3 regions of the Uliginosibacterium flavum genome follow, and region 2 is predicted to be linked to each of the others. Evidence: predicted binding sites of a transcription regulator. Region 2 holds the regulator's gene; each other region holds the start of a gene.
What was found. Region 2 encodes FliA, which starts transcription of late flagellar genes. Its sites were predicted from a motif close to CTAAAGTTNNNNNNNNNNNNGCCGNTA; they were not measured.
Positions count from the first base shown of each region.

Region 1: a site for FliA is predicted at 7,508-7,534, ahead of ABXR19_RS18065 (AP2 domain-containing protein). Genes of this name have one in related genera too.
Region 3: a site for FliA is predicted at 2,349-2,375, ahead of motD (flagellar motor protein MotD). Genes of this name have one in related genera too.

Region 1 is NZ_JBEWZI010000028.1:1,292-11,116, reverse strand. It holds gene proC (pyrroline-5-carboxylate reductase) at 1-599, shown strand, start outside; gene ABXR19_RS18100 (YggT family protein) at 609-1,184, shown strand; gene ABXR19_RS18095 (DUF167 domain-containing protein) at 1,181-1,486, shown strand; gene ABXR19_RS18090 (DNA topoisomerase IV subunit B) at 1,628-3,601, shown strand; gene ABXR19_RS18085 (hypothetical protein) at 3,625-4,923, shown strand; gene ABXR19_RS18080 (SEL1-like repeat protein) at 4,929-6,212, shown strand; gene ABXR19_RS18075 (M48 metallopeptidase family protein) at 6,274-6,801, shown strand; gene ABXR19_RS18070 (DUF2249 domain-containing protein) at 6,870-7,196, opposite strand; gene ABXR19_RS18065 (AP2 domain-containing protein) at 7,581-8,105, shown strand; gene ABXR19_RS18060 (HesA/MoeB/ThiF family protein) at 8,202-8,966, shown strand; gene ABXR19_RS18055 (PEP-CTERM sorting domain-containing protein) at 9,126-9,812, opposite strand.
Region 2 is NZ_JBEWZI010000004.1:185,761-195,585, forward strand. It holds gene leuD (3-isopropylmalate dehydratase small subunit) at 1-375, opposite strand, end outside; gene leuC (3-isopropylmalate dehydratase large subunit) at 387-1,790, opposite strand; gene ABXR19_RS05735 (FRG domain-containing protein) at 1,959-2,702, shown strand; gene ABXR19_RS05740 (helix-turn-helix transcriptional regulator) at 2,704-3,492, shown strand; gene ABXR19_RS05745 (hypothetical protein) at 3,608-4,144, shown strand; gene ABXR19_RS05750 (sulfite exporter TauE/SafE family protein) at 4,291-5,040, shown strand; gene ABXR19_RS05755 (GNAT family N-acetyltransferase) at 5,094-5,558, opposite strand; gene ABXR19_RS05760 (flagellar motor protein) at 5,782-6,522, opposite strand; gene ABXR19_RS05765 (RNA polymerase sigma factor FliA) at 6,555-7,310, opposite strand; gene ABXR19_RS05770 (hypothetical protein) at 7,441-8,256, opposite strand; gene flhF (flagellar biosynthesis GTPase FlhF) at 8,268-9,815, opposite strand.
Region 3 is NZ_JBEWZI010000001.1:42,063-51,887, reverse strand. It holds gene ABXR19_RS00250 (HU family DNA-binding protein) at 1-92, shown strand, start outside; tRNA gene ABXR19_RS00245 (tRNA-Val) at 127-202, shown strand; tRNA gene ABXR19_RS00240 (tRNA-Asp) at 230-306, shown strand; gene ABXR19_RS00235 (SurA N-terminal domain-containing protein) at 373-2,250, shown strand; gene motD (flagellar motor protein MotD) at 2,417-3,298, shown strand; gene ABXR19_RS00225 (flagella synthesis protein FlgN) at 3,551-4,027, opposite strand; gene flgM (flagellar biosynthesis anti-sigma factor FlgM) at 4,024-4,332, opposite strand; gene flgA (flagellar basal body P-ring formation chaperone FlgA) at 4,537-5,226, opposite strand; gene flgB (flagellar basal body rod protein FlgB) at 5,546-5,947, shown strand; gene flgC (flagellar basal body rod protein FlgC) at 5,962-6,366, shown strand; gene ABXR19_RS00200 (flagellar hook assembly protein FlgD) at 6,391-7,068, shown strand; gene flgE (flagellar hook protein FlgE) at 7,083-8,309, shown strand; gene flgF (flagellar basal-body rod protein FlgF) at 8,339-9,079, shown strand; gene flgG (flagellar basal-body rod protein FlgG) at 9,169-9,825, shown strand, end outside.

The sequences.
Region 1 (9,825 bases), on a different contig from region 2:
GCGAGGCGCTGGCGCCGGTCAGCGGGCAATTGACGCGGCAGCTGGTGGTGAGCATTGCCGCCGGTTTGCGTCTGGCCGATCTGTCGCGCTGGCTGGGTGGCTACCCGACGTTGGTGCGTGCTATGCCGAATACACCGGCCTTGATCGGGCAGGGTATTACAGGTTTGGTGGCGGATGCGAGCGTGTCGGAGGTTGGGCGTGAAGCGGTGAGCCGGATCATGGCGGCGGCCGGCAGCAGCGTGTGGCTGGAGAATGAAAGCCAGATGGACGCCGTAACCGCGCTTTCTGGCAGTGGTCCAGCCTATGTGTTCTATTTTATCGAGGCTTTGCAGGCCGGTGGCGAGGCCTTGGGGCTGACGGCCGAGACGGCGCGCCTGCTGGCGATCCAGACCTTGGTGGGGGCTTCGGCACTGGCGGCCAGCAGTACGGAAGCGCCCGCAGTGTTGCGCGAACGGGTCACGTCAAAGGGTGGGACGACTGAAGCTGCTTTGAAGAGCATGACAGCGGACGATTTTTCCGCCGTGATTCAGCGTGCGTTGAGTGCCGCAGCAGCACGTGGGGCGGAGATGGGCGAGCAGCTTGGCAATGACAACGCTTGAGGAAATAAAATGCTGATCGAAATTCTGGCAATGATCCTGAAAGCGGTATTCGGGTTCTTTACGATGCTTTTGCTGGTGCGCGTGGCCATGCGCTTCATGCGCATTTCCTTCATCACCCAGCTGGGGCAGTTTGTGCTGACTACGACGAATTGGGCTGTGCTGCCTTTTCAGCGGATCGTGCCGAGCGTTGGCAAGCTGGAGCTGAGTGTGCTGCTGCCGGCCTGGTTGCTGCAGGCACTGCTGGCCTTGATTCTGGCGCTGCTGAGCGGTCACCGCCTTGGCCAGCCCGTATCGGTCTTGTTGGGTATTCTGAGTATTGGGGGCTTTGAGTTGCTGCGCTCGGCCCTGTATTTGTTGCTCGGGGTGGTGATCTTGGGCGCGGTCATTTCCTGGGTGAATCCGTATTCACCGTTTGCCGGGCCGATCAATGCGCTGACGCGACCCTTTCTGACGCCGTTCCGGCGCATCCTGCCACCGATTTCCGGCGTGGATCTGTCGCCCATCTTGCTGCTGCTGCTTTTGCAGATCCTGCTGTATGTGCTCAGTCGGGTGCAGGGCGGTTTTTCCTATTTGTTGTTCGTGTGAGCAAGGATACGGCACCGATTCGTCGCCAGCCGGATGGCTCGGTGACGCTCTCCCTGCATGTGCAGCCGGGGGCCAAGCGCACCGAATTCGCGGGCTTGCATGGCGATGCGCTGAAGGTCCGCCTTGCCGCGCCGCCCGTGGATGGCAAGGCCAATGCGTGCCTGCTGGCTTTTCTGGCGAAGTTCTTGGGCGTGCCCAAGTCTGCAGTCACGCTGCTGGTCGGCGATAGCGCACGGCAAAAGGTCGTGCGTATAGAGGGGGCTGGAGAGCCCCAACTGGCAAGGCTCTTCGAGCATACCTGATCGGGAGGTCCGCCCCATGAGGCTCTCCAGCATGCCTGTCCGTTGATCAGGCTTTGCGATTCAGGTCTGAAATCCAACCCTGCAAAGCCTCGCGATGTGAAAGAATTCGGCCCTCGAATTCCACCTCCTGACCGCACCGCCATGGCACAGCAGCAATACGACGAATCCTCCTTCCGCGTTCTCAAAGGCCTGGAGCCGGTGCGCGAGCGCCCTGGCATGTACACGCGCACCGACTCGCCGTGTCACATGATTCAGGAAGTCATCGACAACGCGGCCGACGAGGCCCTTGGTGGCTTCGCCAAGAACCTGCATGTGCTGGTGCTGCGCGATGGCTCGATCACCGTGACCGATGACGGGCGCGGCATTCCGGTCGGTCTGCATCCCGAAGAAAAGATCCCGGTCGTGGTGCTGGCCTACACGGCGCTGCATGCGGGCGGCAAGTTCGACAAGAAGTCCGGCAACTCGGCCTACGCTTTTTCCGGCGGTTTGCATGGCGTTGGCGTGGCTGTGACCACGGCGCTGTCGCTGCGCGTGGAGGTCGAAGTGCGCCGTGAGGGCAAGATCTACGAGATCGCCTTCGCCAATGGCGGACGCGAGATCGGTCAGATCAATGAAGTCGGCAGCTGCGGCAAGCAGACCGGCACCCGCGTCAAAGTGTGGCCGGACGGCAAGTATTTCGATTCGCCCAAGGTGCCGATGAACGAACTGGAGCGCCTGCTGCGGTCCAAGGCCGTGCTGCTGCCCGGCGTGCGCGTGTATCTGGAAGTGGAGCAGGCCGATGGCAGCTTCACCAAGCAGGACTGGCGCTATCAGGAAGGTTTGCCGGGCTATCTGCGTGAGATCACCTCTGGCGCCGACGCCGTTGTGCCGATTTATGCCGCCGAAAAATACGCGGGCGACGATGAAGACTTCGCGCCCGGCGAAGGCGCGGCTTGGGCCTTCGGCTGGTTTGACGGCGTGCAGCTGGGCGAAAGCTATGTCAATCTGATTCCCACCGTGGCTGGCGGCACGCACGAGTCCGGTCTGCGTGGCGGCGTGTTCGAAGCGGTGAAAAGCTTCATCGAACACCACAGCTTGCTGCCCAAAGGCGTCAAGCTGCAGCAGGAAGACGTGTGCGGCAAGATGAGCTACGTGCTCTCGGCGCGCATCCTTGATCCGCAATTTCAGGGCCAGGTGAAGGAAAAGCTCAACAGCCGCGAAGCCGTGAAGCTGGTCTCCAGCATGCTGCTGCACCCCTTCGAGGCCTGGCTGAACCAGAATGCCGAACATGGCAAGGCCATTGCCGAACTGGCGATCAAGCAGGCCCAGTCGCGTTTAAAGGACGCGCAGAAAATCGAGAAACGCAAAAGCAGCGGCGTCGCCGTGCTGCCCGGCAAGCTCGCCGATTGCGAGTCTGAGAACATCGCTGACAACGAGCTGTATCTGGTCGAAGGCGATTCCGCCGGCGGCTCGGCCAAGCTCGCCCGCGAACGCGAAACGCAGGCGATTTTGCCCTTGCGTGGCAAGGTGCAGAACTCCTGGGAAATCGATCCGAACCGGCTGTTCGCCAACGCCGAAATTCACGACGTATCGGTCGCCATCGGCGTCGATCCGCATACGCCGCAGGCTGCCGATTCGGTGCTCGCCAATCTGCGCTATGGCAAGGTCATCATCATGGCCGATGCCGACGTCGACGGCTCGCACATCCAGACCCTGCTGCTGACGCTCTTCCTGCGCCACTTCCCCAAGCTGGTCGAAGCTGGCCACGTTTATATCGCGCTGCCGCCGCTGTACCGCGTTGACGTGCCGGCCCAAGGCAAGAAACGTCCGGCACGCCGTCTGTATGCGCTGGACGACGGCGAACTGCAATCCATCCGCGATCGCCTCGCCAAGGAAGGTTTCCGCGAAGACCAGCTCGAAATCGGCCGCTTCAAAGGCCTCGGCGAAATGCAGCCCGCCCAGCTGCGCGAAACAGCGATGGATCGCGCCACCCGCCGCGTCCTGCCGGTGACCATGGATCAGGACGCCGTCGCCGAAACCGACAAGCTTTTCGATCTGCTCATGGGCAAGGGCGAAGCCTCTGGTCGGCGGGCGTGGATGGAGTTGAAGGGCAATCTGGTTGAGGCGGATTTATAGTTCAGACGTTCAGGGGGCGAAGCGTGAGGATATCTAAAAAGACTGTTCTGATTTTGCTTGGCATCTTTCTCATCAGCTTCTTTTGGATGGCGAAAGATCCTATTCGCCTGTCTCGCAAATATGAGGCAATCAATAAGGCGCCGGTGTTTGCTGCGGCAAGAGTGCTCAGTGCCCGTAAGGTCGATGTCAATCGTTCTTCGGGCGCAGCGGTGGCCTACGAGTTGAGCTTTGTGTATGAAGTGGATGGGCATAGTCACTACGGACGTGAAACGCTCGGTTTTCTGTGGCAGATTGCGGCACCTGAAATTCTCGATGTCGTCTATAGCCAAGACAAACCGGATATTTATTTAACCAAGTCCGACTATGGGACCTATTCGCGTCGGCCTGGTCAGTTGTCAGGTGAGTTACGTATTGCGGGAGTGATGAGCGTTATATGTGTTCTGTTGTCGGCTTTCATGTTCTGGCGAATTGAGTCGCCCAGACGGCAGCTAGGTGAAGTGGCTGAGAAGGTGGCTTCGAGGCAGAAAGCTTCTTCTGCTTTGAGCAAGCAAGCAAAATCGAATCAACACGCATCGAGGCCGCCGAACGTAGCGCAACGAGCTAGCCTTCCCGAGTCGGTGCACTCTGAAGCCGAGCCTGTGCACCCTGCGACATTGGCTTTGCTGCGTGCGATTGAAGATCGACGCAAAGAAGACCCTTTCATTGGTGCGAAGATCGGGGGCAAAGAGGTTCTTCAGCGCTTGCTGGCTGGAATGAAGGACGAAAAAGGCGTTCACGTCGAATCCTTGCTGACAGCATTGGGCGCGTTGGCTGGGTATGCCTGTCAAGCAAGTGTGCGCGTCGAGGCCCTTGCGAACGGAGAGGGCGAAAACTCGAGGTTCATGGTTGTTGAAACGGACAATGGGCAGAAGTACTATTTTGGCGATGCCCTGAACAAGGCATTGGCTGAATCCAAGTATTCAGTATGGAGTCTGGCCGCAGGAACCGCGCAACACCTTGGTTGTCAGCAGCTACCTGATCTGCATGCTATTTTTCAGCACGTAGCAAGCTCTGGCGGGCGTGCCGACTTTGGTATTCCCCGCATTCCCGATGGCCATCGGCCTGCCGATATCCCGATCAATTACCTGAAGGCACTTTGGCCGGTGTTTTTGCCATTGGTGAAGCAGTTTTGTGCGTCATCTTTCGAGTGGCCATTGTTGTTCGCGTCCGCCATTCAGGAGGCTATGGAGTTCGGTAAAGGCGTGATCGACCCCACGCTTGCGGTAACTATTGTTATGGAGAGCGCCATTCCGATGTCAAAAGTTGATCTGATCACGGCTTGATCTGTATGAGCCGTGTCGCCACATGGATCGCCGCCTGCGCCCTGTGTCTGCTGGCGAACGCCGCATGGGCGGGTTTCGAGGCGGGTGCTGCCGCCTACGAGAAGGGTGATTTTCAGACTGCCGCGCGCGAATGGCTGCCGCTGGCACAGGCCGGCAGCAAGTTCATGCAGTTCAATCTGGGCGCCATGTACTTGAAGGGACAGGGCGTGCCCAAGGATGCCAAGGAGGGCGAGCGCTGGCTTCGGCGTTCGGCGGCTCAGCGTTACAGGCCCGCGCAGGAGGCTTTGGGCGATTTCTATCTCCTCGATCGTCAAGGCGCGCTTCAGGATTATCAAGAGGCCTTGCGCTGGTATCGCCTTGCGGCGGGGCAGGGTAGCGCGTACGCGCAGAGCCGCATCGGCTTCATGTATGAACAGGGAATGGGTGTGCGGCGGAGCCGGGCCGCAGCGGTCGGCTGGTATCGTCTGGCGGCTGAGCAAGGTGACGCGTCTGCGCAGAACAATCTTGGCATGAAGCATGAAAAGGGCTGGCTGCTGCTGGACTATGCCGAGGCCGAGCGCTGGTATCGCCTGGCGGCGGATCAGGGGGACGCGGAGGGGCAGCGCAATCTTGGTCGTTTGTATGCCAATGGCTTGGGTGTGGCGCAGAGCGATGAGGAGGCCGCGCGCTGGTATCGCCTGGCGGCTGAGCAGGGTGACGTCAAGGCACAGTACGCGCTGGGCGAAATCAACGTCCAGGCTAAGCGTTACGAAGAGGCGCTGCGCTGGTTTTTGCTGGCGGCAAAGCAGGGCGATGTGTTGGCGCAGACGGAGCTGGGCCGGATCTATCGTGACGTCAGAAGTGATGTGTTGCAGGATTTTCATGAGGCTCTGCGCTGGTATCGCACCGCTGCGGATCAGGGCGATGCGGAGGCGCAGTACCGTCTCGGTTCGATGTATGAGGAAGGGCAGGGCCTTGAACCGGATTTTGCTGAGGCCGCGCGCTGGTATGGCCGGGCAGCCGATCAGGATGATTTTCGTGCCTGCCTCAGTCTGGCAGATATGTACGGGGCGGGGCGGGGCGTAGCTGCGGATCAGGTGCTGGCTTACGCGCTGTACGCGCTGGTCGAGCCCGGCAATTTTGCCCTCGGAGCCAAGGCAAACGAGCGACGCGGCAAGCTGGCCGAGGCCATGAGTGCGCAGCAAATCCTGGCCGCTCAGGATCTGGCTCGGGTGATGGCGCAGGGCAAGCCGATGCAGGTCGTCCAGCGGTATCTGGATAGCGCTGCGAAGGAAGAGCTCGCGCGCTGATCCGTACTGATCGCAGATTCCTTTGCCGGCGTGGCAGGCAGAGCCCACGTACAATTGCGCCATGTCTGCCACTCTTCCCCCCACGCCTGTCGCCTATCTGGCCGGCTATCCGCAAGCCTTGCGCGACCAGGTGCAACAGCTGATTGCGGCTGGCGAGCTGGGCGCGCGCTTGCATCAGCGTTACCCAAAGGCCCACACCGTGCGCAATGAACGTGCATTGCAAGAGTATGTGGGCGAGCTGAAAAGCCGCTACCTGCGCAGCACGCCACCGCTGGCGCGGATCAGCTACGACAATCAGATTCACGTGATCCGCAATGCCTTGGGCACGCACACCACCATCTCGCGCGTGCAGGGGCTCAAGCTCAAGACAAAGCGCGAAATCCGCATTGCCATGATGTTCCGCACCATGCCGGAGGAATTTCTGCGGATGATCGTGGTGCATGAGCTGGCGCACATGAAGGAGCGCAATCACGACAAGGCCTTCTACCAGTTGTGCTGCCACATGGAGCCGGATTATCACCAGCTCGAATTCGACCTGCGCGCCTATCTGTGCTGGCTGGAGGCGGGCGGGCAGATGCTGTGGGAGTGAGGTTGTGAAGGGAGAAGTGCCGTAAAAAAAGACGCCGTAGCGTCTTTTTTATCTGGACTGCGCTGAGCTCAGCGTCCGCCGCAGCAGTCGCCGCCTGAGCCACCGCAGGAGCCGACTTTTTCGTCAGCGGCGGTTTCGGGCGCCAGGGCGCGGATGTGGAAATTGATGATCACCGGGCCGCTGCGATCCACGTATTCCGGCACCACCTGACTGCCGTAGCGCGTGGCGATTTGGGCCAGCAGGGGCAGAGGATCGTGGTCGTTGATGAAGCGCATGGTTTCGCCGTCATCCAGCGACTCAATCGCGCCAAAGATGGCCGAGTGACGGAAACGCTTGCTGATGCCGCGTGCGTCGAAAAGATGGGTGTCTACGTGATTCTGGCTGCTGCAATCCATGATCTTTTCCTTCAGGGTCGGGTTGGAAGTTGATGTCCGGATCTTAGTGGCGGGCGATCAGCGGCTTCCTTGATCCGTGATAGGTTTGGCTTTGCTCTGTGAGAACGCCTGAAGACCCTTGTCTGGCGTGGCTTTCTGGTATGCCTGTCTGATGAAGGCCGTCCTGTGCGGGTCTTCAGGCAGGTGTTCAAGGGCTGAGTGCTTGTGAATACCAGGACTTTTTCCGCCACTGCAATGCTCTGCTGAAGGGGTGCAGGCTTTGTTTTCGTAAGATCAAAAAACTTTTGCTTTGGCGTCTGCCGTATCAAGCCCTAAAGTTTTCCGATTCCTCGCCGAGAATCACTCTATCGCCGCCGTTACCCCGACAGCAGATGGAGGATTGAAGTGAGCCGAGGCAGTGTCTACGGAATCAGCCGTGTTGATAATGAAGTCAGTCGTACCCACGGCTGGCTCGTGACCGTTCAACGGCGCGGCGTGATCTTCCGCAAGCATTTCAGCGATGGCGTGCACGGCGGCAAACAGAAATCATTTCTTGCCGCCAAGTCCTTCAGGGACGAAGTGATCGCCAAATATCCACCGTTTTCCATGCGCGAGTATTCCAACATCGTCAAAAAGAACAATCGTTCTGGCGTTGTCGGTGTATGCCGGTATTGCGCATCAGAGACCCGCGATCTGCCGGAAGAGAAGCAGCGCTGGTTCTGGGTCGCCTCTTGGCCGTTGCCCGATGGGCGGCGCAAGAGGGTTAAGTTCTCCGTCAAGAAATACGGCGAAGACGGTGCATTCAAGATGGCCCTCGCGGCCCGCAAGGATGCGCTCAAATCGCTCGATGGCGAATTCGATCCGGGGGCAGTACGTCGCAAGCCCGCAACCCGGCGCCGCAAGGCCGCCGAGGTCGGTGTGAGTAGCTGACGTGCAGGAAAACATCAACAGCCCGCCGGCCCTGCCGTGCGGGCTTTTTCTTGTTCAGCGGCTACACTTGCCACCTTTCTTAGCATGCCGCTTGCCATGAACGACGATCAGCTTCTGCGTTATTCCCGCCACATCCTCCTGCCTGAAATCGGCGTCGAGGGGCAGGAGGCAATTGCCGCCAGCAAGCTGCTGATTGTCGGCGCCGGCGGTTTGGGCTCGCCCGCTGCGATGTATCTGGCCGCCGCTGGCGTGGGCGAAATCGTCCTGTGCGATGGTGATACCGTGGATCTGACCAATCTGCAGCGCCAGATCCTGCATTCGCTCGAAACTGTGGGCCACAACAAGGCTGTTTCGGGGCAGGCCACGCTGGCGCGTGTCAATCCGCTGACCCGCGTCAGCATCGTTGAACAGCGCCTGGCCGGCGATGAACTAGCAGCGCAGGTCGCCGGCGTGGATCTGGTGCTCGACTGCAGCGACAACTTCGCCACCCGTCACGCCATCAACCGTGCCTGTTTCCAGCACCGCAAGCCCCTGGTGTCCGGTGCTGCGGTGCGTTTCGATGGGCAAGTGTCTGTCTTTGATCTGCGTAACAGCACAAATCCCTGCTATCACTGCCTTTTCCCCGAGGGTGACGATGTTGCCGAAATGCGCTGCGCCGTCACCGGCATCTTCGCCCCGCTCACCGGCATCATCGGTGCCATGCAGGCCGCCGAGGCGCTCAAACTCATTGTCGGCTGCGGCGAAACCCTGGTCGGCCGCTTGCTGATCCTTGATGGCCTGGCGATGCGCTGGCGTGAAATGCGTTATGGTCGTGACCCGCATTGCGCGGTGTGTGGCGGCCCGCCTGCGGCGGCGTGCTGAGCAATGAGTGCTGAGGACTGAGGTGAGAGTGCTTGCGGAGGCGCGCCCGGCAAGCGTTTTCACGATGGATTCCGGCAGGATAAGATCTGGCGCGGCTTTGCGGCATGCCTGCCTGAAGACGCATGCTGCATGCGCCTTCAGACAGGGCTGATAGCTCGATCAGGCAAGCGTCTTGCGCCGTTTCACCATGAAGCCCAGCAAGCTCAGTCCGGACAAGAGCATCGCGGCACTGCCGGCTTCGGGTACGGGCGCAAACACGGTGGCCAGGGGATGAACCGTCGCACCGTCGCCACCGATGTTGCCCGTCCAGTTCGTGGAGTTATTTACGGCAGAACGCAATTCGACCAGGCTTTTACCGCTGCGCGCTCCCGTGTATTCAGAGAAGTCCGTGCTGGTGGGTAAGGCCAGCAAGTTGACACCCGGCGTGAGTGTTGCAGGCGGGGTTGGTGCCAGATAGGTCGTCAGCCCAGTCAGAAAGCTGGGGGCCGCTGCCGAACCCTGAAAGGCGTAAAGGCTCTCGGCCGTAACATTAAGGTCGAATTTGGTGTCGGTGCTGACCGAGCCGCTTGATGCCTGCTTCTGTCCTTTGCTGTCAGTCGTAATGCTGACAACCGTGCCCACGGAAATGCTGTTGAGTGCTGTCCAGATCAGCGTTCCTTCTGTGGTACTAAGAGTGTTGCTTGCGCTGAGCCATTCATTGTCGGTAAATGAGATCGTTGTGCCGCTTGCGATGTCGACCCAGCTCACGAAAGCGAAATTTTCCGCATCGCCGTTGAATGCCGTAAAAGCAATATCCCCCGCATTCAAAGCCTGGGCACTCTGCATCCCGGCCAACACCAGCAACACCCCGAACAAATCT
Region 2 (9,825 bases):
CACGCCGTTCTTGTAGCTGTTGCTGAAGAAGATATCGGCAAACGACGGCGCAATCATCACGCGGAAGCCAAAGTCTTCGATGGCCCAGGGCGCATGTTCGCGCGATGAGCCACAGCCGAAATTGTCGCGGGCCAGCAGCACTTGCGCGCCCTGATAACGCGGCTGATTCAGCACGAAATCCGGATTCTTCGGACGATTCGTGCAGTCCATGCCCGGCTCGCCGTAGTTCGTATAGCGCATCTCATCAAACAGATAGGGGCCGAAACCGCTGCGCTTGATCGACTTGAGAAACTGCTTCGGAATGATCGCGTCGGTATCGACGTTGGCGCGATCCAGCGGGCACGCAAGCCCGTTGATTTGGGTAAAGGCTTTCATATTCTCTCTCCTCAGGCCTGGCGGATATCGACAAAGTGACCGGCGATGGCTGCGGCTGCGGCCATGGCGGGGCTCACCAGATGGGTACGACCGCCGGGGCCTTGGCGACCTTCGAAGTTACGGTTCGAGGTCGAGGCACAACGCTCGCCGGCACTCAGACGATCCGCGTTCATGGCCAGACACATCGAGCAACCCGGCTCGCGCCATTCAAAACCGGCTTCAGTGAAGATCTTGTCCAGACCCTCTTCTTCCGCCTGACGTTTGACGATGCCGGAACCCGGCACGACGATGGCCAGCGTGATATTGCCGGCAACCTTCTTGCCCTTGGCGACCACCGCAGCAGCGCGCAAGTCTTCGATACGGCTGTTGGTGCAGGAGCCGATGAACACCTTGTCGATCTGGATATCCGTGATCGGCATGTCGGCTTGCAGGCCCATGTATTGCAGGGCGCGCTCGATGCCGGCACGCTTGACCGGATCAGCCTCGTTGGCCGGATTCGGCACACGGCCGCCCACCGCCAACACCTGCTCGGGCGACGTGCCCCAGGTGACTTGCGGCTCGATCTCTTCAGCCTTCATTTCAACGACGGCGTCGAAAGTCGCATCGGCGTCGGAATGCAGCGTCTTCCAGTACGCGACGGCATTGTCCCAGTCCGCGCCCTTCGGTGCGTACAGACGACCTTCCAGATACGCCACGGTCGTTTCATCGGCAGCGATGATGCCAGCGCGCGCACCGGCTTCAATCGCCAGATTGCATACGGTCATGCGGCCTTCCATCGACAGACCCTTGATCGCCGAACCAGCGAACTCGATGCAGTAGCCCGTACCGCCAGCGGTGCCGATCTTGCCGATGATGGCCAGCGCCACATCCTTGGCCGTTACACCCAAACCCAATTGACCTTCAACCTTCACCAACATGGCCTTGGACTTCTTCTGGATCAGCGTTTGCGTGGCCAGCACGTGCTCGACTTCCGAGGTGCCGATGCCGTGCGCCAAGGCGCCGAAAGCGCCGTGGGTCGCCGTGTGGCTGTCGCCGCACACCACCGTCATGCCCGGCAGCGTCGCGCCGTTTTCCGGGGCGATCACGTGGATGATGCCCTGGTTCTTGTGCTTGAACGGGAAGTAGATCAGCGAGCCGAATTCCTTGATGTTCGCGTCCAGCGTATCGACTTGCAGCTTCGAAACCGGATCTTCGATATCGCGATCCCAGTGATTCGTCGGCGTGTTGTGATCCGGCACGGCCACGATCGAAGTGCTGCGCCAGGCCTTGCGGTTGGCCAGACGCAGGCCTTCAAAGGCTTGCGGGCTGGTCACTTCATGCATCAGGTGACGGTCGATATAAAGAAGACAGGTACCGTCCTCTTCCTGACGGACAACGTGGGAATCCCACAACTTGTCGTAAAGGGTCTGAGCCATGCGCGATTACTCCTTGCCTGAGCGCTGAAAAGCCAGCGCGGATCTGGGTTCCGCAGCACTTGCCACGGTTTGTGGAGCGGATACTAGCCCTGTGCCTATACCCGAACAAGGCAAGCACTTATACTAGTATCAACACTAACAGGATCCTTCCATTCGAAAGGACACATCATGTACGAAATTGGTGAAGCTCATTCTCTGGCAGACCTGATTGAGGCGGCCCACTCCGTCGAAGCTCGTATGGAACGAAGCCAAGCGTGGTTCAGAGGACATGCGGACAGCAACTGGGGGCTTACACCATCGGCATTTAGAAAAGATGCAATTCTTGAATCTCAATTCGCAAATCTATTTAGACTTTCAGCACCATCGATAGCACCCAACTGCCCAGAGCATACGGACTATGTTGGATGGCTGCCTCTCATGCAGCACTATGGACTCCCCACTCGGTTGCTCGACTGGACAGAATCCTTATTGGTTGCGTCCTTCTTTGCAGTCATGGACGAAAATCAAGACTCCGCCCAAGCTGCCATCTGGATGCTAAATCCAGGAAAACTAAACCAGATCGTTGCGCGAACCCCCTACATTCCGTTCTTAACCGACAACTACGTTGCCCCCTCCGTAAAAGCCGCATTCACTACGAGTAACAACGATTCGGATCGCCACGCGATTTCAGTCTTGGCCCCACGAACAGATAGGCGAATGGCGGCGCAGCTTGGAAATTACACGATCCACGATCAACGAATACCATTAGAAACGCATCCAGACAGCGGTGAATTTCTTGCCAGAGTGCTTATTCCAGAAAGTGCTTACAACAAGATTCGATCAGACCTTTCTGTCGCAGGGATAAAACGTTCATCTTTGTTTCCAGATCTTTCAACTCTTGCCAAAGAGATCTCCAATCTCCAAGTTTTTTAATATGGACACCCGTCGCAAGGAACTTGGAGAGTTCATGCAGGTGCTGCGTGCGCGCAGCCAGCCTGCCGACTTCGGCTTTGCCAGCGGCAGCCGCCGCCGCACCGCCGGCCTGCGCCGCGAGGAGATGGCCCAGCTCGTCGGCATCAGCCCAACCTGGTACACCTGGATCGAGCAAGGGCGCGAGGTGAATGTCTCGGCCGAGGTGCTGGACCGCATGGCCCGCAGCCTCAAGCTGACCCGCAGCGAGCGCGCCTACCTCTTCGAGATGGCCGACCGGCGCGACCCGCAGGCCAGCCTGCCTGAAGACGATGATGCAGCGCCGCTCTTGAGCACCCTGCTCGCCGACATCGGCGTACCCGCCTACCTGATGGGCCGCTACTGGGACATCCTCGGCTGGAACCCCGCCGCCGCCGAACTCTTCACCGGCTGGCTCGACCAGCCGCTTGATGCCAACGCCCCGCCGCCCAACATGCTGCGCTTCGTCTTCCTGCGCCCGGAGACCCGCACCTTCCTCGCCGACTGGGAGATCCGTGCGCGCCGCATCACCGCCGAATTCCGCGCCGACTGCCGCACCCGGCTGGACGAACCCGCCCTGCTCCGCCTCGTCGATGAACTCTCCGCCGCCAGTCCGGATTTCGCTCAGTTCTGGAAACAACACGACGTGCTAGAACGTCAAGGCGGTGAGCGCGGTTTCCAGCACCCCAAGCGTGGTTTGATCCGTTACCAACAGGTGACGCTGCGCCCGGTCGAGCATGAACACATCAAGTTGGTGATGCTAAAGCCTACTTGAAGAACAAGGCTGGATGCGGCTCTTCGGACTCCGACATAAGAACGTAACGCCTTAAAAGCCATTCCAAAAATACACAAACTCTTGCATTTAAATCATTTAAGAAACAACAATAAAAATGCCCAATACCTTTGAACTTACCGATAAGGCCCTGAAAAGAGAGATGACGCTTACTTCAGAGTTGAACGATCAAACAGATCGTGGCGCAGCCATCGTCGGAGTCGCGTGGGTTGAGGAGGAAATGCAGGCAGCAATCAAATCATTCCTCGAAGAAGACAAGAAAGCCTGGGATAGACTTTTTGGCCGCAGCGGACCACTCGCCACTCTGTCATCCAAAATCGATTTGGCACGGCTGCTTGGGATGTGCAGCAAGGTAATAGCTTCCGATCTACACATCCTCAGAGAAATTCGAAATGAGTTCGCTCACACAGTAGTAGCCCGAGACAATAGCGTTCTAACTTTCGAGTCACCTCACGTCAAAGACAAATGCTTGGCACTGAAATGTGTTGCTCACGAGCCAGTATCAGACCCCCGCACTGCATTCATTCGAGCCTGTGCGATTCTCAATGCTGACTTCTATATGCATAGATACTTTGGTCAAAAAGTATCGTCCGGCGGACTGATCCACGCCCGGATTGAACAAGGCGTTTACTAACTCCCACACACTGTTTCCCGATATCGTTTTGCTTTTGATTAATCGTTTCAAAACGCCTGCGTGAGAGAGCATCCCACCAGTTTCTGCTGGCGCGATACGCCCGTAAGCCAGACAATCCTGGCCTACCCGCAGCTCCTGACGCAATCATGGACATCATCACCAACCCGCTGTTCTATGCCGCTGCCGTGCCTGCGGTGCTCCTCGCCGGCATTTCCAAGGGCGGCTTCGCGGGCGGCCTCGGCGTGCTGGCGGTGCCGCTGATGGCGCTGGCGATTCCGGTGCCGCAGGCGGCCAGCGTGATGCTGCCGATTTTGTGTCTGATGGATCTGGTGGGGAGCTGGAGCTATCACCCGCACTGGGATTTCAAGTTGCTGCGCCGCCTGATGCCCGGCGCGCTGGCGGGCATCTTCATCGGCTGGCTGCTGTTTCGCCAGCTCTCGCCGCATACGGTGGAGCAGATGATCGGGGTGCTGGCGATTCTGTTCGCGTTGCAGCGCCTGGCCGGCCTGCAGCTCAAGGACACGTCGCGCCTGCCGGAAGCCCTGCGCGCCGGCTGGTGGTCGGGCTTGTCGGGTTTTACCAGCACGCTGGCGCACGCTGGCGGGCCGCCCATCATGATCTACCTGCTGCCCAAACAGCTCGACAAGACCGTGCTGGTGGCCAACCTGACGCTGTATTTCGCGCTGGTCAATTACACCAAGCTGATTCCCTACGCCGAGCTTGGCCTGCTGGACGCACGCAACCTCGGCACGGCGCTGGTGCTGGCGCCCCTCGCGCCTATCGGCGTGTATCTGGGGATCTGGCTGCACAAGCGCATTGACGAGAAGCTGTTCTACCGCCTGAGCTACATTTTTTTGCTGCTCACCGGCATCAAACTGATCTGGAGCGCGGTGTAAGCAGCGGCCGAAGCAAGCGCGCAAGCGCAGCGCCAGGCTGAGTCGCCTGCAGCTCAGTCCCTGAGCATCCGGCGCCAGTTGTGCAGGCTGGTCCTCTGCCAGCCCTGGCGCTCGTAAAAGGCCAGCGCGGGTAGATTGCCCTCGTCGGCAAGCAGTTGCAGACGGGAGCAACCGCGGCGGCGCGCCCAGGCCTCCGCGCCTTCCAGCAACTGACGGCCGATACCAGCGCCACGCCATTCAACGGGCACGACTACATCCTCAATCAGCCCAACCACGCTGCCCTCAGCGGTAGAGATCAGGGTCTGCACCGAACAGAATCCGACGATTTTCGACTCTTCCTCCAGCATCTCCTCGGCCACCCACATCAGGATGTCTTCACGCGGCAGCATCAGCTTGAGGCCGGCAAGCTGACGGGCCGGATCAGGCGTGAAATCCTGCTCGATAGCAAACAGGTTGGCAAGCAATGCGGCAATAGCGGGAATGTCGCCGAGTTGGGCGGGGCGAAACTTGATACTCATCGTGGCAAAGGACGAAAAACGGAAAGGGGATCAGGGTAACCCGCAATACGCCAAAATGTCCTGACAATTCTCAGCTCAATGTGACGTGCTGCACAGCCGCGCGGGCAAATGCTCAGAATCGAAGCTGCCTGAAGAGCCGCACGGACACTCGCTGCGCAGGCAGGCATCGCAGAGAGGCAAGCGCAGCAAGGCTCTTCAGCCTGCTCTCCGCAAACATCTGAAATCAGAGCACGTAACTCTGCAGGCGGCTCTCGATCAGGCGCGGGTTATCGCCGTGGGCAATGCCGATCAAGCCATCAATGACCATTTCGCGAACCAGTACGAGCTGCGCAATCGTGGTCTGAAGCTTCTTGGCCAGAGGCAGGAAAATCAGGTTGGCCGATCCCACGCCATAGATCGTGGCCACAAAAGCCACGGCAATCCCGGCGCCGAGTTTGGAGGGCTCGGAAAGGTTCTCCATCACGTGAATCAGACCCAGCACGGCGCCAAGAATACCGACGGTGGGCGCATAGCCGCCAGCCGCCTCCCAGACCTTGGCCGACTGTTTCATATCCGCTTCCCACACGCTGATTTCGACCTCCATCACCTCGCGGATACGATCCGGCTCCAGGCCATCAACCAGCAGTTGCAAGCCCTTGCGCACAAAGGGATCGGGCTGCGCATCAATGCGCGCCTCAAGGGCCAGCAAACCTTCCCGACGTGCCACCCCCCCCCAGGAAACGACATCTGCAATGATGTCTTCACCCCGTGGAACGGGCGGTTTGAACGCCCAACTGGCCATTTGCAGACCTTGCTTGAAAGTGCGCCAGGGGGATTGAACCATCACGGCTCCAACGGTGCCGCCCATCACGATCAGAAATGCCGTGGGCTGCACCAGCGAGCCGATATGCCCGCCTTCAAGCACCTGCCCGAGAACGATGGACAGGAAGCCGATGAGCAAACCAGCAATGCTGATCATCTGCATTCAATCTCTCCCCGGTGCGCCCAGCTCACCACTCAGGCCGCTGTCGCGCGCTGCGGACGCCGACGCGCCGTTGCCTCGCGCCCACCCGAGATGCGCGAACGCAAACGGGCAATCGCCTGGCTATGCAGCTGGCACACACGAGATTCCGACACCCCCAGCACCTCGCCGATCTCGCGCAAATTCATGTCCTCTTCGTAATAGAGACCCATCACCATTTTTTCGCGCTCAGGCAAATCCTCAATGGACTGAATCAGTGTGTTGCGCATGTGCTGATCCTCAAGCAGGGAGAGTGGATCCTTGGCTTCGCCGATCATGTGACGCTCAAGGAAGTCGTCATCATCATCGTCACCAAAATCCTCGAAGTACACCAGCTGATACCCGCGCGCCTCCTGCAACATTTTCTGATAATCGCCCAGCTCCATGTCCAGCACCTTGGCCAGCTCGCGCTCGGTCGGCTGACGCCCGTGCTGTTGCTCCAGAGTGTGCACGGCACCTTCGATACGGCGCATTTCACGGCGCAGGCTGCGCGGCAGCCAGTCGTTTTCACGCAGGCCATCGAGCATGGCGCCACGGATACGTTGCACGGCGTAGGTTTCAAACTGCGCTCCCAAGCCTTCCTCATAGCGCGTAATCGCGTCCAGCAAGCCGAGCATGCCGTTCTGGATGATGTCGTCCACCTGCACGCTGGCAGGCAGTTTGGCCATCAGATGGTAGGCAATGCGCTTGACCAGCGGCGCGTAGCGCGTGATGAGCTGGTCTTTATCGAGTGTTCCAGCTGCGTTGTACATGGTGATCTCTCTTTTTTCTGGTCTGCGATCCGCCCGAAGCTTTCGTGACTCAGGGCAGTGTTTTCATTCTCGCGCTGCGGCCCGCCGCCGACGCTTCGAACAGGCAGGTCTGCCGGCTTCTATTTCAACTTTAAGGCACGCTCAGCCGAACGCTCGCCGGGCTAGCCGGAAAGCGGGTTTCAAAAGGCTTAGCGGCAGGATTGCGGCAAACCTGAAGCAGACGCTGCATGAAAGTTGCAAGAGCCGTCCGTGCGTCGCTGCCCATTGCCAGCGCCTCGCCCAGACTGCCAATCTGCTCGACCTGCACGCCCAGACGACTGGCCGCCAGTTTGCAAAAGCTGCTCAACACCGCTTCAGTCTGCGCATCGTATTCACCGGCATGGCAGATCGAGAAAGCCATCTGCGGCACCTCGCGCGCCACGCGACGGAGACTTGCCCAGGCCGTCGTCACCGACTTCGGCTGCGCATCGACCACCAACGCCAGACGCGGTGCGGCCAGCAAGAGCGGTGACAAGGTCTGCATTTCGCCCGCTTGCGCCAGCAGCAACCACTCGTCGCACCCGGCCTGCAAACCCTGCAGTTGCGCCAGGGTCCGCTGTGTGATGACCCGTTCGCTGCCCAGCGCCCGCACCAGCCGGCCGACCTGCGCCAGGCGCAACCCAGGCATCACTTCCAGCACGCACTGCGCTTCCCCCACCTGCCCTTCGACGGCCTGCAGCAAATCAAAGCGCGGCGACGCGCCCAGACAATCGGCCAGATTGCCGCAGGCCTGCCATTCGTCCAGCGCCAGCACCTGCCGACCCGCCAAGGCACGCGCCCGCAACTGGCTCGCCACCCAAGGTGTCGTCACCGTTCCACACGGCAGCACTGCCAGCATTTCCGGTGGTGCGGCACGAAACAGGCGGCGCAAGCCCTCCGCCTGATCCATTGCACTGCGATCCATCATGACTTGATCCATTAGCGCGCTCCCCGCATTGCCGCCTGTGCGGCTCCATGACCACCGGCCTGCTGACCGGCCATGAGCAAACAGGCCTCAGCTGAATCCAGCTTGAAAGCCGAATCAGCCCCCAGTTCCCGCAAGGCCCGGTGGATCAGGTAGCTGCGATTGGGCAGGTGCAGATCTTCCGGCACCCGCTGCCCGTTGGCCACGTAATACACCTGCAGCTCCTTGCGCAACGCCACATCCAGTACCGGCGCCAGCGAAGCGGCTTCATCCACCTTGCTCAGGATGCATCCCGCAAGATCCGGGCCATCGTAAGCACGCACCACGTCATCAAGGGTATCACCCCGTGAAGTGGCGTTCAGCACCAGCAGGCGACGCACGCAACCTGCGGCCGTCAACATCGAGGATTGCTCCAGCACCATCTGGTCACGCTGGCACATGCCCACCGTGTCGATCAACACCATGTGCTTGCCGCGCAGATCCTGCAGGGTCTGGCGCAGATCGGAGGCGTCGCGCACCACATGCACGGTCACGCCCAGAATCCGGCCATAGATGCGCAGTTGCTCGTGCGCGCCGATCCGGTATCCGTCCGTGGTAATCAGGGCCAGCTTGTCCGCCCCGTGGCGCACCACGCAGCGCGCTGCCAGCTTGGCGGCGGTGGTCGTCTTGCCCACTCCGGTAGGCCCGACAATCGCATAGACGCCGCCGCGCTCGATGATATCTGCATCACTATCGATCAGTTTCAGCTGCCGATTCAGGCGGCTCTTGACCGCATTCCGAGCCTCAGCCGGGGCCAGATCACCGGCCAGTTCTTCGGTCAGGCTGCGTGCCATCTGGGCGGAAAAACCTGCTTCCAGCAGCTCGCTCATCATCTGGGTGCGGGCCGGCGCGTTGCGTGAAATTTCGCTCCAGGCAAAGCCCGCCAACTGGCGTTCCAGCATACCCTTGATCGAGCCAAGCTCATCGGCCAGACGCGCATTCGAGGCTTCCAGCGCCTCAATGTGCGCGTCGCGTGCTGCCGGTGCAGGGGCTGCGGCCGGACGGGACGGCGCCGCTTGACGCGCTGCGGGCGCCGCAGTCTGCCTGGGTTCAGGCCTGGACTCGGGATAGGGCTCGCCATTGGATTGCACGCGCGGCGGATTGAAGCTGCGCACGCTCATCTGGCTGCCTTCCGCTTCATGCTGCGGACGGATTTCCAGACGCTGTTCGAACTGTGGCGTGGGCTTGGCACGCGCGGGCATCGCGGGCTGCGCATCACGGGCCATGCGGGCAATGTGCTGGCCCAGAGTCACTGTGAAATCGTCATCCTCGGCAGGCCGGCTGGCGGGCCGGGCCGTCGGCGCTGGACGCACAGGCTGCGGAACGGCCACCGGGGCCGGCGTACGCGCTTCACGCACGGTGGCGGAGAGCTCACCCATCTGGTCCGCGGGGATCGCGACGATCTCGATGCCGCCCTCCACTGCGCGATTGGACAGCACCACTGCGTCCGGACCGAGTTCCGCCTTCACCGCCGCCAGCGCCTCACGCGCTGTTTTGCCGACATACCGATTAACCTTGACCATGATCCGAGCC
Region 3 (9,825 bases), on a different contig from region 2:
GCAATCCGCGCACCGGTGCAACGATCAAGATCAAGGCCGCCAAGGTGCCGAAGTTTCGCCCTGGCAAAGCTTTGAAAGATGCGGTAAACTAATCGGCTTTCCTAGGCGCGGTAGCGTACTGGTCGGGGGCGCTTAGCTCAGTTGGTAGAGCGTCTCCCTTACACGGAGAATGTCGGCGGTTCGAGCCCGTCAGCGCCCACCAGAAACCTGCAGTTTGCCTGGAATTAGTGGAGTGGTAGTTCAGTCGGTTAGAATACCGGCCTGTCACGCCGGGGGTCGCGGGTTCGAGTCCCGTCCACTCCGCCAGAATGTAAAAAGGCGAACGAGAGTTCGCTTTTTTCATATCAAAATTACCAATAATGGTCGCTCATCATGTTTGATGTTGTTCGCAATAACCCCAAAATTGCTCAAATAATCTTGGGCGTTCTCACGATTCCTCTTGCCTTGTTTGGTATTGAGTCCTACTTCAGCAACCGTGGCGGCAATGACGTTGCTGCGCGCGTAGGCTCGGTGGATATTGTCAGCCAACAGCTTGATGCCGCCGTCCGTGATCAGGAAGGTGCGTTGCGTGAGCAGATGGGCGCCGCGTTTGATCGTTCCGTGCTTGAATCGCCTGAGTTCCGCAACAACGTGCTGGATCGTCTGATCAATGAGGCTGCGGTCAAGACCACGATCCGCGAGAGCAAGATGGTGGTGCCTGATAGCCAGGTGCAGGCTTTCATCAAGGCCCGTCCAGAATTCCAGGAAAACGGTCAGTTTTCCTTGCGTTTGTATGATTCGATGATTGCCATGCAGGGCAAAACGCGCGACGGCTTCCAGCAGCAGGTACGGGAAAGCATTGCCCAGAACCAGCTTCTGGCGCCAGTGGTGCAGTCTGCGGTGACGCCGCAGGCTACGGCTGAGCGCTGGATCGCGCTGGACAACGAAGAGCGCACGATTTCCGAACTGGTGTTTGATGCCAAGAGCCTGATGGCTGGCGTGAAGCTGTCACCGGATGCGGCCAAGGCTTACTATGATGCCAATCAGGCCCAGTTCCAGTTGGCCGAGCAAGTGAAGCTTGAGTACGTGCAATTGAGTACTGCCGAGATTGCCAAAAAGATCCAGGTGAGCGACGAAGATGCGCGCAACTGGTACAAGGAAAATATCAAGAGCCTTGAGCAAGCGCAGAAGCGTCGTGCCAGCCACATTCTGGTGCAGGTGGATGCTGCAGCGAAAGCGGACGTAAAAGCCGCCGCGCGCAAGAAGGCTGAAGAGCTGCTGGCGAAGGTGAAGGCGGCTCCAGGCAAGTTTGCAGCGATTGCCAAGGAAAGTTCAGACGACAAAGGTTCGGCTGAAAAGGGTGGTGATCTGGGCTCGTTCGCTTACGGCGATATGGTCAAGGAGTTCTCCGATGCGGCCTATGCCCTGAACGAGAAAGAAATCTCGGGTGTGGTCGAGTCCGAGTTTGGTTATCACATCATCATGTTGACCGAGGCGGCCAAGACCAAGAGCTTTGAAGATAGCAAGGCAGAGGCTGTTGAGGGTGCTCGCCAGCAAGCCGCCACAAAACGTTTCACCGAGCTGGCTGATCAGTTCAGCAATCTGGTGAATGATCAGCCCGACTCACTGAAGCCTGTGTCCGAGAAATTGTCGCTGACGCTGGTGCAGACTGATTGGCTGTCGCGTAGCGCATTGCCGGCCGGCGTGCTGCAGGATCCGAAGTTGCAGGCCGTTTTGTTCTCCAGTGATTCGATTGCCAATCGCCTGAATACTGAGGCGGTGGCGCTGGGTGAGAACGTAATTGTTTCGGCCCGGATTGTTGAGTACAAACCTGCCAGCGTGAAACCGTTGGAGCAAGTTGCCGCCGAAGTGGAGGCTTTTGCGAAGGCGGAAGAAGCCGCAAAGCTGGCCAAGTCAAATGGTGAAGCCGCGCTGGCTAAGTTGACGGCTGGTGAAGCTTTGACCGCGGCGTCGTGGAAAGCTGCTCGTGCAGTGAAGCGTTCTACGGCGGGCTTGAGCGGCGAGGCCCGCAAGGCGGTGTTCGGCGCAAAGACCGATAAATTCCCGGCTTACGCTGGCATCGTTCGCAATCAGGATTATGTGATCTATCGGATTGATTCAGTTAGTGCTCCGAAAGTGGCGGATGACGCAGCGCGGATCAAGGATATTCGTCAGCGTTATGCCATGGCATTGGGTGAAGAGGATCTGCGTGCGTACATCAGTGGCGTGCGGGCGCGTCTGGGTGTCAAAATCACCGAAGTCAAAAAGTAAGCCAGCCTAATTCAATGCAAAGCGGGCGCGGTGTGTAAACACCGCGCCCGTTGCTGTTTACGTTTGCCGAGTTGATGGAGGGGAATGCTGGAGCTCGGCTTAAGCTCCGGGTGCTTTTGTCCGTAAACAATGGGAGAGTTTCCGTTTTTCCTTTGCCGGAGTGTGTATGGCCCGTCGTCGCCAGGAAGAAGAGCACGAAAACCACGAACGCTGGATGGTGTCCTATGCGGACTTCATTACCTTGCTGTTTGCTTTTTTTGTAGTGATGTATTCGATCAGCTCGGTGAACGAAGGCAAGTATCGCGTGCTCTCCAGTTCAATGGTGAATGCCTTTCGCAGCGCCACCAATGAGCAGGGCGTGGCGATGGTGACGCCGACGCTGGCGAGTGGCTCGCCGATTGTTCAGGTTATCTCGCGTCAGCCTAAAGCAAACCCCGAAGTAGAGGCCAAGCGCACCGAATTTCGCCAGAAAATGCGCAGCATGGCTGAGGAGGTCAAGCGTGTGCTTGAGCCGATGGTGGCGGGCGGGCAGGTGCGGGTGACGGAGGGCGTTAACGGGATTTCCATCGAGATCAATGCCAGTGCCTTGTTCAAGCCTGGTGAGGCGCAACTGGGGATTGATGCGCAACGCGCTTTGAAAGCCGTCGCGGAGGTGATTGCGGCCGGTGATTTTCCGATCAAGATCGAAGGGCATACCGATACCTTGCCGATCAGTACCGCTTTTTTTCCGTCGAATTGGGAGTTGTCAGCGGTGCGCGCATCGTCGGTGGTGCGCCTGTTTGTCGAGTCTGGCGTCGCGCCGGGGCGCATGACGGCCGCCGGTTACAGCGATCAACGCCCGGTGGCCGACAACGCTACGGCGGATGGACGCTCGCGCAATCGGCGCGTCACGATCCAGGTCGAGTCCATGTCGCCAGAGGTGGCTAACGCACCTTCTACAACAACCGAAGTCAGTGTTAATCCGCAAATGCGCAATGTGGATGGTGCGTTGGGAACGCCAGAGAATACCCGTTTGGCGCCGCGTGAGGAGGTGGGCGGCACTCCTTGAGGAATTAGAGCTTGAAGCCGCACGGCTCCGGCTCGGGAGGCCTTTGGCGCTGCGTCTCGCTTTGCGGCCAAAGAGCCACGACGATGGCCGCTGACCGTATGTCAACAGACGCCAGAGTTATCTGTCTGGAGACGCTTGCTGAACGTGTGTTTGCAGAGATGCCTGCTGCCAAGGCACATAGGTATTGGGTGTGCAGGTGGATTGCTTGCAGAGCAAGTCTGCGTGCGGGTCTTCGGGTGATGCTTGGTCAGGTTAATAGCTGCCGAGCAGGCGAGAGCCCGGGCGGGTGCGCGATGATCCGTCTGGCCCGTATACGGTGGGCTGGTCAGAGTGGGCCATCAGTATGGCCAGTGCCTGGTGGTTCTGGGACAGGCGTGCAGTGATGTGCGCGCCATTTTCCTGATTGAGTTGCTGCGCCCGGGTGGCTGCGGCCAGATAGCTGGCCCAGATCTGTTGCCCGTCCTTGCCGACCAGGGTTTCGACGCCGGTTTTGTCGTTCGGCAGGCCAGCCTGGTGCAGCACGCTGGTGCGACCGTCACCGAGTTGCTGGAGCTGGCGGGCAAAACGGGATTTTTGCTCGGAAAGAGCAAAAAGCGGCTCTACGTCATGCCCGGCCAGCACATCGCGCTCCTGTTCCAGAAGCGCGATGAATTCATTGACTTGCTGCGTTTCCGCAGCAAGCAATGTGAGCAGGCGCTGACGCAGCGCGCTTCGATCAGGAATCGTCACGCGCTACGCGGCTGCGCAGCCAGCATCTGGCGCACGCTGTTGATCAGCCCGTCGGCTACTTTTTCCGGATTGACCCGGAACTGGCCTTGCGAGATCGCACTCTTGATCTCCTCGACCTTGCCGCTGTCGACCACCGGTGTTTCGGCGATGACTTTTTCGAGCTGCTGCAGGTGGCTGGACAGCGAGGAGAGCTGGACTTTCGACCCGCTCGCGGCGCTGGAACTGGTTGTCGCCTCACGTGCGGGGCGAGTTTTGGTCTCGCTGCCCACAGCTCCGGGTGACTTGATTGTGTTTTCGATTTTCACGGCGTTTCCCTTTGGCTCAAGGTATGCGTGATACCTGCGAGGCCTGTTTTTGTATAAGGCATTCGCGATGCCACACTTGGCTTATCGGAGGATACAGCAAAAACTTTAGGGGTTTTTGCCGTGCCTGACAACCAGCCATGCCTTATGCAACGGCCTGTCGGGAGATTTCTTGAGAAGTTTGGCGATGAGTGGTGGGTGGCGCACTCAGTTGCGTACCTCCACCCAACCCTGCGCCCGCGCGATGCCACTGACGATATTGCCGTTCGCCAGGCGCACGCGCACGCTCTGGCCGGCACTGGCGGCGGCCAGCGCCTGGCCTTCGTTGCTGACGGAAAAACCCGTGCCTTGTGTGATGACTTTCACCATCTGACCTGCCTGAATCACGGCGGAGGGCCGCAGCAGGGTGGCTTGCAGTGGCCGCTCAGCGGCAATGGCGGTGCGCGCGATCTGGCCGACGGCTGCCGCATCGGCCAGCAGCAGATCGGCCGCTTGGGCTGTGAGTTCTCCCTGAACGATCTTGATGTCGTCAGCAGCGAGGCTCTGGCCGTTGGCGATGGGTCGGGCGGCGACCAGATAGGCACCATCGACGCGCACCCGGGCGCTTGCGTACAGCGAGAAATTACCACCTGAGCTGCAGCGCAGTCCCACCGAGACACGTCCCCAGGCGCGTGCGCCTGCGGGCAGGAAGGCTTGCCAGTGTGTACAGGCGCCATAACGCTCGGCCTCGGGCAGCCTGCCGACTTCGATGCTGACCTGACCCGGCGCGCTGGCGCTTTGCGCGCGCAGGAAGTCTTCGATCGTACGTGACATCTTGTCCTGCGCTGGCGTGGTGGCCGGGGCGGCCGTCGCGGCAAGGCCAGGGAGCAGCAGGAAGATGAAGAGGAGGGCGCGCATGGCAGGGGGCGTGAGGCGTGAATGTTCGTGGGTGACATCCCGATTGAAACACTTCGGTCTGTCGGTTCAAGCGTCAAACAGCGATGGGTGTGCAGGTCTATTCGAGCGCTTGTCCGCGTACCGGCAAACATTGCCGCCCGGCGCTTGCCGACTGCCGGGAATGCAGGTGGTTTTGCCGCTTTATCGGCCGCTGAACGCTCTGTTGCGGGGCTTACGATGCTGGCACAGAAGCTGCAATGAATCCGTCGAACACCCACGTATTTGTACTCGCCAGGGATCGACGGCCATGTTTGAAGAACTCTTGAACGGAGTGGAAGAAATGAACGTCCAACTCGACAATGCCCTGCGCTTTCATCAGACCGCCTTGAATCTGCGTGCTCAGCGCCAGGAAGTGATCGCGGCCAACATCGCGAATGCGGATACCCCGAATTTCAAGGCGCGTGACATCGAATTCGGCAGCGCCCTTAGCGGTGCTCTGCAAGGTCGGGTGGGGCGGCCGATTGCACTGAGCACGACTTCCGCGCGGCATTTGAATGCCAGCGGCGTGGCGACTAGCCCCCAGCTGATGTATCGCGGCGAAGAGCAATCCAGCGTTGATGGCAATACCGTGAATATGGACACCGAGCGTGCCTCCTTCGCCGAAAACGCGGTGCACTACGAAGCCAGTCTGACGTTTATCAGCGGCATGCTGAAAACGATGCAGCAAGCCGTGGCCGGTTAATAGGGAGCGCTGTCATGAGTATGCTTAACGTCTTCAATATCGCCGGCTCCGCGCTCAATGCGCAGTCCGTGCGCCTGAACACCACGGCCAGCAATATGGCCAATGCCGAGAGTGCAGTGGGCGCTGACGGCTTGCCTTATAAAGCCAAGCAGGTTGTGTTTCAGGCCGTGCAGATGGGGCCGAGCGGGCAGGGCGTACGTGTCCAGCAGGTGGTGGAAAGCGCCGCACCGGGCCGCATGGCCTACGACCCGAAGAGCCCTGCCGCCAATGCAGAAGGCTACGTCACGATGTCCAATGTGGATGTCGTCGAAGAGATGGTAAACATGATTTCCGCTTCGCGTGCCTACCAGACCAACGCCGAAGTAATGACGACCGCCAAAACCCTGATGCAGCGCACGATCGCGCTGGGTCAGGGCTGATGAAGCAGAGCAGGAGAGAGTGAAATGACAACGACAAGCACCGTGAATGATCCCACACAAGCGATCTATACATCCTTGAACGGGAGCGGGACCAAAAAAACCACCTCTTCTGCCGATGATCAGCAAAACCGTTTTCTCAAGCTGCTGACCACACAGCTCAAGAATCAGGATCCGCTCAATCCGATGGACAACGCCCAGACGACTTCGCAGCTCGCCCAGATCAGCACGGTGGACGGGATTACCCAGCTGAACGCCACGCTCAAGACGCTGATGGGAAGCTATCAGTCCAGCGAGGCGCTGCAGGCTGCAGGCCTGGTCGGGCATACCGTACTGGTGCCGGGTAGCGGACTTCAGGTGGTGAGCGGATTGGCTGCTGGTGGCGTGCAGCTCGATTCAGCGGCCAGCAAGGTGAGCGTGACGATCACTGACAAGAATGGTCTGGAGATGAAGCGCATAGACTTGGGCGCGCTGGATGCCGGTACGCATGAGTTCGTGTGGGACGGTAAAAACGCAAATGGCACGACTGTTGCAGATGGAGAGTACAAGATCACGGTAACGGCCACTCAAGGTGATACCAAGGTAGGTGCCAGTGCGTTGCAGTTGGCTGCGGTCAACGGAGTAGTGACCGGCGGAAGTGAAATCCAGGTGGATGTCGGCAGCCTGGGTCGTGTGTCGATGAGCGATATCAAGCTCATTTTGTAACCGGGAGCAGAATCATGGCATTCCAGCAAGGTCTCAGCGGACTCAATGCTTCATCCAAGGCACTTGATGTCATCAGCAATAACGTCGCCAACGCCACCAACGTCGGCTTCAAACTCTCCGGCACACAATTTACGGATGTCTATGCGGCGGCGCTGAATGGCGCTTCGGCGGGTTTGCAGATCGGTATCGGGACACAGATCGGTCAGGTATCCCAGGTCTTCAATCAGGGCAACATTACCCCGACCAACAATCCGCTGGATGTTGCCATCAACGGTGCCGGATTTTTCCGCATGGACAATGGCGGCTCCGTGGCTTATACGCGCAACGGCCAGTTTCAAGTCGACAAGAATGGTTACATCGTCAATACGCAGGGTTACCAGCTGACAGGCTACCCGGCCAGTGCAACCGGCACGATCCTGCCGGCCAGCCCCAGCGCGATTTATATCGATACTGCGGATCTGATGCCGGCTCAGACTACCGAGATCGCCATGGGGCTCAATCTTGATTCCCGCAGCACGGTGCCTGCCAATGCCTGGGTTGCCGCCAGTGCCAATCCGGATCCGAGCACGTACAACTCTTCAACCTCGGCGACCATCTACGACAGCCTCGGAAATTCGCACATCATGACGATGTATTTCCGTACGGCGGGGGCCGGAAACTGGAGCATGTACACGCAGCTGGATGGTGGCGCAACCACTGCCGCAGCGACGCCGGTGACGTTTTCGACGACTGGGCAATTGACGACGGCAATGCCGCTGACCGTCGCTGGTCTGGCGGTTACGACGGGTGCGGTTTCACCTTTCAGCGTCTCACTTGATTTCACTTCCAGTACCCAGTACGGCAGTTCTTTCGGGGTGAATAAACAATCCCAGGATGGTTTTGCCTCTGGACGCCTGTCTGGGATTACGGTGGGCAATGACGGGGTTATTCAAGGTCGTTACAGCAATGGCCAAACCCGCAATCTGGGTCAGGTGGTACTGGCCAACTTCGCCAACCCGCAGGGGCTCATCTCTCTGGGCAACAACCTGTGGGGCGAATCACCACGCTCCGGCCAGCCTCTGGTCGGCGCGCCGCAGACAGGCAGTCTCGGGCAGCTGACAGCAGGTTCGGTCGAAGAGTCCAACGTCGATCTGACCGCAGAGCTGGTCAATATGATCACCGCGCAGCGTAACTATCAGGCCAACGCACAGTCGATCAAGACGCAGGATCAGATCATGCAGACGCTGGTGAATCTGCGCTGATAACGCTTGAAGCCTAGAGGCCGAGGATCATGGACAAGCTGATCTACACCGCAATGACCGGGGCCAAGGCCACGATGGGCCAGCAGGCCGCCGTGGCGCATAACCTGGCGAATGTTTCCACATCCGGCTTTCGCTCCGAACTGCACCGCCTGCGCGCGGTGCAGGTGCAATCGCAAGCCTTGCCTACGCGCGCATTCGCGGTGGATGCCACCGTGGGCAGCGACTTTACTTCCGGGCCGATGCAGAAAACCGGTAACGCGCTGGATGTGGCCGTCAATGGCAAGGGCTGGATGGCAGTAACGGGTGCGGATGGGCGAGAGGCCTATACCCGTTCCGGCAGCTTTACGGTTGATCTGAATGGCATTTTGCGCACGCAGGGCGGGCTGGAGGTTGTAGGGGATAGCGGGCAGATTTCGATTCCGCCGGATAACGCTGTCGAAGTTGCCTCGGATGGCACGATCACCGCCGTACCACTCACCGGTGCGCGCAGTGCTGCGAGTGCTGTGGGACGGCTGAAGCTCGTGAATCCGCCTGAGGAGCAGCTGGTGCGTGGCGGCGATGGCTTGTTCCGCCTGAATACGGGCGAAGCCGCTGAAGTGGATGAGGCCGTGCGCGTGGGCGGCGGCTATCTGGAGGGCAGCAACGTCAACCTGGTCGAACAGATGGTCACGATGATTTCGCTGTCACGCAATTACGAAATGCACATGCGCCTGTTATCGGGTGCGCAGGAAAATGACCGAGCCGCAGCACAAGTCTTGGCAATGAGCTAAGGCCCGAAGAATGCCGGGCAAAACCGGCGGTAATCGGCGCAATGGCCAATACATGAAGACTTAAGCTGTTTGGCAAGAGGAGAAGCAAAATGATCAGAGCTCTGTGGATTGCCCGAACCGGCCTGGATGCGCAGCAAACGCACCTGGACGTGATCGCGAATAATCTCGCCAACGTCAGCACCAATGGCTTCAAGCGCGCGCAGGCGGTGTTTGAAGACCTGCTCTATCAGACCCTCCGTCAGCCCGGCGCGCAAAGCTCGCAGAGCACGCAGATCCCGTCCGGTCTGCAGATCGGTACCGGCGTACGTGCCGGCGCCACGCAACGCATCCATTTGCAGGGCAATCTTCAACAAACCGGCAACACTCTGGATGTGGCGATTCAGGGCGGCGGCTACTTCCAGATCCAGCTGCCCGATGGCACCACCGCCTATACGCGGGATGGCGCCTTCCAGAAGGATGCCCAAGGGCAGATCGTCACCTCCAGTGGCTATCCCGTGCAGCCCGCGATCACCATTCCGGCTGATGCCCTAAGCGTGACAATTGCCAAGGACGGCACCGTCAGCGTGACCCAGCCTGGCAGTACGGCCTCGGCACAGATCGGCACGATGCAGATTGCCTCTTTTGTTAATCCTGGCGGCTTGCTCAGCACTGGTGAAAACCTGTTTCTTGAAACCGCCTCCAGTGGCACCGCCACGCCCAGCACCCCCGGCACCAATGGCACGGGGGTGTTGAATCAGAATTACGTT